DNA from 2 places in the Bradyrhizobium septentrionale genome. Region 1 is predicted to be linked to the other one. Evidence: riboswitches for the same ligand, from Rfam matches in the RefSeq annotation. Region 1 holds a riboswitch; the other holds the start of a gene.

Region 1 (3,213 bases):
GATGTGGGCGCCCAGACCGCGCACGCGGGTCCAGTCGTTGCCGAGGCCGCCGGAATACTTCGCCAGCAGCGCGTTGTCCTTGACCGACTTGAAGATGCCATCGAGATCATCGGCCACGGTGGTGAGGAAGCACGACGAAAGCTGCGGCCGCAGCGTACCGGAGTTGAACAGCGTTGGCGTCGAGGCCATGAAGTCGAACGATGACAGCAGATTGTAGAACTCGATGGCGCGCGCCTCGCGGTCGATCTCGCGCACGGCAAGGCCCATCGCGACGCGCATGAAGAATGCCTGCGGCAGTTCGATGCGGTTGCCGCGCTCGTGCAGGAAATAGCGGTCGTAGAGCGTTTGCAGGCCAAGGAACTGGAACGACAGGTCGCGCTCCGGCTTCAGCGCCGCCGCAAGCCGGGGCAGATCGAATCGTGCGAGGTCAGCGTCGAGCAGTTCGGCCTTGATGCCGGTCCTGATATAGGCCGGAAAATACTCGGCATAGCGCGTCGCCATGTCGGCCTGCGAGGCGTTGGCCGGCGTGCCTTCGACATAGGACAGCACTTCGGTGCGCAGCTTGTCGAGCAGCAGGCGCGCGCTGACATAGGCGTAATTCGGCTCCTGCTCTACCAGAGTACGGGCGGCCATCACGGACGCAAGCGCAAGTTCGTCCTGGCTGATGCCGTCGTAGAGATTGCGATGGGTTTCGGCGAGCACGGCGGCGGCGTCGACGCCTTCGAGGCCGGCGCAGGCTTCGTTGGCGATCAGAGCAAGCCGCGCATTGTCCAGCGGCACCTTGCTGCCGTTGGCGAGCGTGACGTTGAATTGCGGACCGGCCTGCGGCTTGACGGCCTCCTGCTCGGCACGCTGCCGGGTGCGCTCGTCGCGGTACAGCACGTAGGCGCGCGCCACCTTGTGGTGCTCGCTGCGCATCAAGGCCAGTTCGACCTGATCCTGCACGTCCTCGATATGGAAGGTACGGCCTTCGCTCATGCGGCGCGACAGCGCGGTGACGACTTCCGCCGTCAACTGCTCGACCACTTCATGGACGCGACGGGAGGCTGCTGCGGTGTGGCCCTCGACCGCGAGGAACGCCTTGGTCATCGCGACCGAAATCTTGCTGGCGTCGAAGCGCGACACCGTCCCGTTGCGGCGGATCACCTGCATCGGAAGCTCGGCTTCCGGCGCGGCATGTGAATCTGGACGCAACTGAATGACTGGAGTGGCTTTCGCCAGTTCGCGATCGAGAGACAAAGACATCGGCAGGCCCCGTGGTAGAAATGCAGTTGTTATGGGGGCTGGATTTGCGACAGGCGCCAGATCGCATGGCCGGCGAACGCCGGGCATGGCAAACGAGCAACCGCCGGACACCCCGCCCGTGGACGTTCTGATGTCACGGCAGGTCTCCTGGCTCGCAGGTCATCGCCACGCCCTGTCTTCCCAATGCGCACGGCGCACCAGTGACTTAAATCGGGAGTGACTCACTGCTTACAGTTGCGGGGGCAGCGCCGGAATCTCGCAGCACGTGCGATTCACCGACTTCCCTCTTAGTCACCAAATCTTGCGATCCGGTGGAACCATGACAGCTATATGTGGTGATATTCGTCCCGAAGTGTCAATGGGCGGTTAATGCCTTTACGCAAAAAACCGCCTCGCAAGACAGTTCGAAGACAACTTGGCCCCGTTATCCACATTGGGGACCGTTTGAACTTCCGTGTTCCTACGGAACGAGACGGGAAAAGGCGCTGATGAGACTGCACCGATTCTGTCGGAGCCCGATAGAGACGTTCTCGACCACGTCGATGCGCAAGCCTGATTCTCAATTCAATCGGACTGACCTGCCGAGGCGGACCCACTCGCAAGATCCGCCTTCCGCCAGTTCTCGATGATCTCCGGGTTTTTCCAAAGCCGTGCGACTACATCGGGTGAATAGGTCCACAGCCGAATTTTCTGGCCGCGATCGATGTAGGAATTGCCAGCAGCCGGAAGGCGACCGTCTTTCGTCCAGCGTTGACGCTCAAGCGGAGTGAGAAGCAGGATCTCTTCCAACATTTTGATCGTGATCTTCTCGTTGCGGAGGCGATCGAGTTTTTCGTCGATGCGCGAGATGAAATCCGAAACGGCGTTCATGTCGGCCATCAAGAAATGCGCGGTGACCCCTCCATCCTTTGTCGGCAAACCGCTTCAGTTGCGTCCTGACCAACCTGATCGATTGACTAGCGCGGCGATGCGAGCCCACGGTCAGATCAGTATTCGGAACAAAGCGCACAGAGATCGCTTCGCCCTCGTGTGTAACGTCCAAATATTGACTCTCGATTGAGCGGACAGTCCCCACGGTCAATACCCCACGACACAAAGGTAATGAAAATCATAGTTTCACGATCGGGATAGAGACAGCAGTAATCTTCGCCAGCCAATTAGAATTCCCGTGATCGAAAAAAGGAAGCCCAGCGTACAAAGCCCGACGACGATCAGCGTACGGGTTGCCGGGTGCTGCACGAGAACCGGAAAATCAAGCGTGTGAAGCGCTTGGTAAGCCCAGCGATACGCGCGACGCGAGGAGTCCAGGCGCTGCAACACCATGCCGTTGACGCTGTCGACATCGAACCAGACGTCGCCGCATATCGTACGATAGACAGGCGCCGAAGGGAGTTGTGATGCAGCCTCATAGGCGTCGTCGGCCGGCACGGCCCCCGGCGCGCCGCATCCAGGCGCCAAGCGCGACATCAGGCCGGTGACATCGTCCGCACCCAGAAGGCCGGTCGGATCAGATGCCGCTACGCCCGACCGAACCAGCATCTGTTTGTCGAGCGCCACGCGGTCGCGCCGAAACTGCTGTCCGCCAAATGCGAACCACTCGACTTCACGTGCACCTGGCGAGACCGGGGGCCAAATTGACGATGCCAGGCCCGCAATGTCGACCCCGGTGACCGCTACCGCCGCTTCAGCGTCAGTCAATTGCCCGCGCGAAAATAGCCGTCCATGATCCATCGAAAGCCATCCGCTGACGATCCACGTGAGCAGGAAAACGGCTGCTGCCAGTCCGACGACATGATGTAAGGCGTGCCAGCCGCGATACGGCGTCGTCAGGTGGCCCTGCCGCCGCTTCAGACGTGCGATACCCAGGATCGCGCCAAGCAAGGCGGCGATCGACGCCAGAAACGATGCCGTCCAGACCACCCAATCCCATGCAGCCCAATTTCGCCGCAGAACCGTTGGATAACTCCA
Region 2 (3,213 bases), 2.9 Mb from region 1:
AGATCTTGTGACCCGGTGCCGGCTTACTCGTGTTCGGGCGACGATAGACCGCCTCGATCCCCATGCGCTTCATCAGCGTCGCGATGTGGCGGCGACCGGCGTATACGCCCTCCCGCCGCAGCAACGATCGCTGCATACGCGCTCCCGCGAAGGGATAATCGAGATGCAGCTCATCGAGCCGACGCATCAAGGCAAGGTCCTCGGCCGAAACTGGCCGAGGTTCATAGTAGACCGTGCTGCGAGCCAGCTTCAGGACCTTCGCCTGGCGCACGATAGAAAGATCATGACCGCGGTCGATCATCGCTTTGCGCTCAGCAGGCCCGCCTTGGTGAGCGCGCCGGACAAAAAATCGTTTTCCAACGCCAGCTCGCCGATCTTGGCATGTAACGCCTTCAAATCGACCGGCGTCTCGGCCGACGCCTTGTCATGCCCAAACACGCCGGCGGCGCCTTCCAGGAGCTGGTTTTTCCAGATCGTGATCTGGTTCGGATGAACATCAAACAGTTGCGCCAGCTCCGCCAGCGTCTTGTCGCCTTTGACCGCAGCCAAAGCAACCTTCGCCTTGAATGCCGGAGAATGCATCCGGCGGCTCTTCTTCGTCATCTTCGCTCCTGATTCGCGGCAAGAATCCTCGCCGCTGTCAGGCAGAAAATCCACTCAAGCTACTGTCCGAATTTGCGGAGCCAGCTCTGAGTGACGCCTACCAGAAATGGCTGGCATCACAGAAACACCTCGCGCCGCGTATGCTATCTTATTCGGTGGATCGTTGATTGCTTGGAGAAGGCAGCGCGCCGTGCTTGATGAACCGGGGCCAGCTTGCATGAAAGCCGTCTGTTCGACCAAGTGGTCCTCGGCGCAAAGGCGGCGTATTCGGATTTGTCGCTGCCCACGCGGAGGGACTTTCGGGATGTCATCCGATGTCCGTGATTGCAGAGCGACTTCTGCATCGAGGATGAACGGTGGGCATGCCGCTAGGCACATTAGCAGATCGCAACATGAATTCGCGAGGTTGACGGAACATCCCTTTTGCCGATAATTGAAGGTGTCGAGGTTCTCCAGTCTCATTAGGCCGGAGCTAAGAGGGAAGCCGGTGTCAATGCCGGCGCTGTCCCCGCAACTGTGAGCGGCGAGCCGCTGTCCAACGAAGTCACTGAAGCCTGACGGTTTCGGGAAGGCCGGACAGCAGCGCTGAGCCGCGAGCCAGGAGACCTGCCCCGACACTATCTTCGTCCACGGGCGGGGTGTCCCGGTGGTGCGCCAAGCAGCGGTCGCTCGCGCGACTTCTTCTGCCTGCGTCCGCCATGGCCTTTGCCCCCAATATGGGGTTAACGCTATGTCTCTTCTCTCTCTTCCGGTTGCCACACTCGGAACGCCACGCATCGGTCCAAGGCGAGAGCTCAAGGTTGCGCTCGAAAGTTACTGGGCCGGAAAAATCGCCGAACAGCAGTTGCTCGAGGATGCAGCTGGCCTACGTGCCGCAAATTGGGCTCGCCAGAGGTCTCTCGGTATCACCGTGATCCCATCGAACGATTTCTCGCTGTACGACCAGGTGCTCGACACCAGTGTCATGGTTGGTGCCATCCCAGAAGTCTACGAGACGAATGCCGGATCCATTTCGCTCAAGACATACTTCGCCATGGCACGCGGGTCACAATGCGACGGTCAGGATGGGAGTTGCGGTCACCCGTCGCGTGGATATGGCGCACCCGCGCAGGAGATGACCAAATGGTTCGACACCAACTACCATTACATGGTCCCGGAATTTCACCCGGGGCAGACTTTCAGACTATCCTCTCGCAAACCAATCGAGGAGTACGAGGAAGCCAAGGCCCTTGGCTTTCAGACGCGCCCTGTCCTGATCGGGCCGGTTACATTCTTGAAGCTTGGCAAGAGTGCCGATCGTGCGTTCCAGCCACTGTCACTGCTGGATGACCTGATACCGGTCTATATTGAGCTTTTGAAGGAATTGGCCAAACGCGGGGCAAATTGGGTTCAATTCGACGAACCTTGGCTAGTCCTTGATCTGGATGAGAGTTCGCGAAACTCCTTGGTACATGCTTATGGCCGGCTCGCAAAGGAAGGGCCGGCCATCAAGATCATGGTTGCAAGCTATTTCGGTGGCCTCTGCGACAATCTGGACGCTGCCCTGCGCCTGCCTGTTGCCGGGCTTCACGTCGATCTGGTTCGCGCGCCAGAGTTATTGAGCCAGATCATTGCGAGCGGCCGAAGTGACCTCGTCATGTCGCTCGGCGTCATAGACGGTAGGAATGTTTGGCGATCGAATTTGTCGGCGCTCCGCCAGCGACTGGACCCCGCGATTGCGAAGCTTGGTAAGGACCGCGTACAGATCGCCCCATCCTGCTCGCTGCTTCATGTGCCGGTCGATGTTGAACTCGAGACCGGGCTCGCCTCCGACGTCAAGAGCTGGCTTGCTTTCTCGGTTCAGAAGATGCGTGAGCTTGCGACCTTGGCGCGGGCACTCGCAGGCGACCAGAATGTTGCGAAAGCTCTTGCGGAATCGGAGTGTGCCGCAGCCGTCCGCCGGACGTCGCCGAAGATCCGAGATGCCAATGTCGTTGTCCGGCTGAGTGCGATCAACCAGGCCATGCGCCGGCGCGCCAGCCCATTTGCCAGTCGGGCCGAGATCCAACGCAAGCGCTTCGGGCTGCCAGCGTTCCCGACCACGACGATCGGATCGTTTCCTCAGACCTCAGAGGTCCGTAATACCCGGGCGGCGCATGCGCGAGGCGCGATGAGCGACGAGCAATACGACAAGTTCCTCAAGGAAGAGACGGCGCGCGCCGTACGTTGGCAGGAAGACATCGGTCTGGACGTGCTCGTCCATGGCGAGTTTGAGCGCAATGACATGGTGCAGTACTTCGGCGAGCAACTCTCCGGCTTCGCATTTACCAAAAACGGTTGGGTGCAATCCTATGGCTCGCGCTGTGTCCGGCCGCCGATCCTGTTTGGAGATGTCTCGCGGCCGAAGCCGATCACGGTGGACTGGTGGCGCTATGCGCAGTCGCTAACCAAAAGGCCGATGAAGGCGATGTTGACCGGACCAGTAACGATCTTGAACTGGTCGTTCGTTCGCGAGGATATTCCCCGAAGCGAAGTCTGCCGTCAGATTGCGCTCGCAATTCGAGATGAAGTCGGCGATCTCGAGAATGCGGGTGCTTCCATGATCCAGATCGATGAGGCTGCACTACGCGA

What was found. Region 1 has a riboswitch for cobalamin ahead of HAP48_RS38465 (ribonucleoside-diphosphate reductase subunit alpha). Riboswitches for the same ligand answer to the same signal wherever they lie in the genome.
Region 2: it holds a riboswitch for cobalamin, as region 1 does, so the genes downstream of both, metE (5-methyltetrahydropteroyltriglutamate--homocysteine S-methyltransferase) here and HAP48_RS38465 (ribonucleoside-diphosphate reductase subunit alpha) in region 1, are expected to answer to the same signal.

What each region holds. Positions count from the first base shown of each region.
Region 1 covers NZ_CP088285.1:7,705,361-7,708,573, forward strand. Annotated here, with positions in the region: gene HAP48_RS38465 (ribonucleoside-diphosphate reductase subunit alpha) at 1-1,245, opposite strand, end outside; cobalamin riboswitch at 1,366-1,582, opposite strand; gene HAP48_RS38470 (hypothetical protein) at 1,810-2,124, opposite strand; gene HAP48_RS38475 (PepSY domain-containing protein) at 2,362-3,213, opposite strand, start outside.
Region 2 covers NZ_CP088285.1:793,978-797,190, reverse strand. Annotated here, with positions in the region: one part of gene HAP48_RS05715 (IS3-like element ISRj2 family transposase) at 1-351, opposite strand, end outside; one part of gene HAP48_RS05715 (IS3-like element ISRj2 family transposase) at 351-603, opposite strand; cobalamin riboswitch at 1,032-1,231, shown strand; gene metE (5-methyltetrahydropteroyltriglutamate--homocysteine S-methyltransferase) at 1,334-3,213, shown strand, end outside.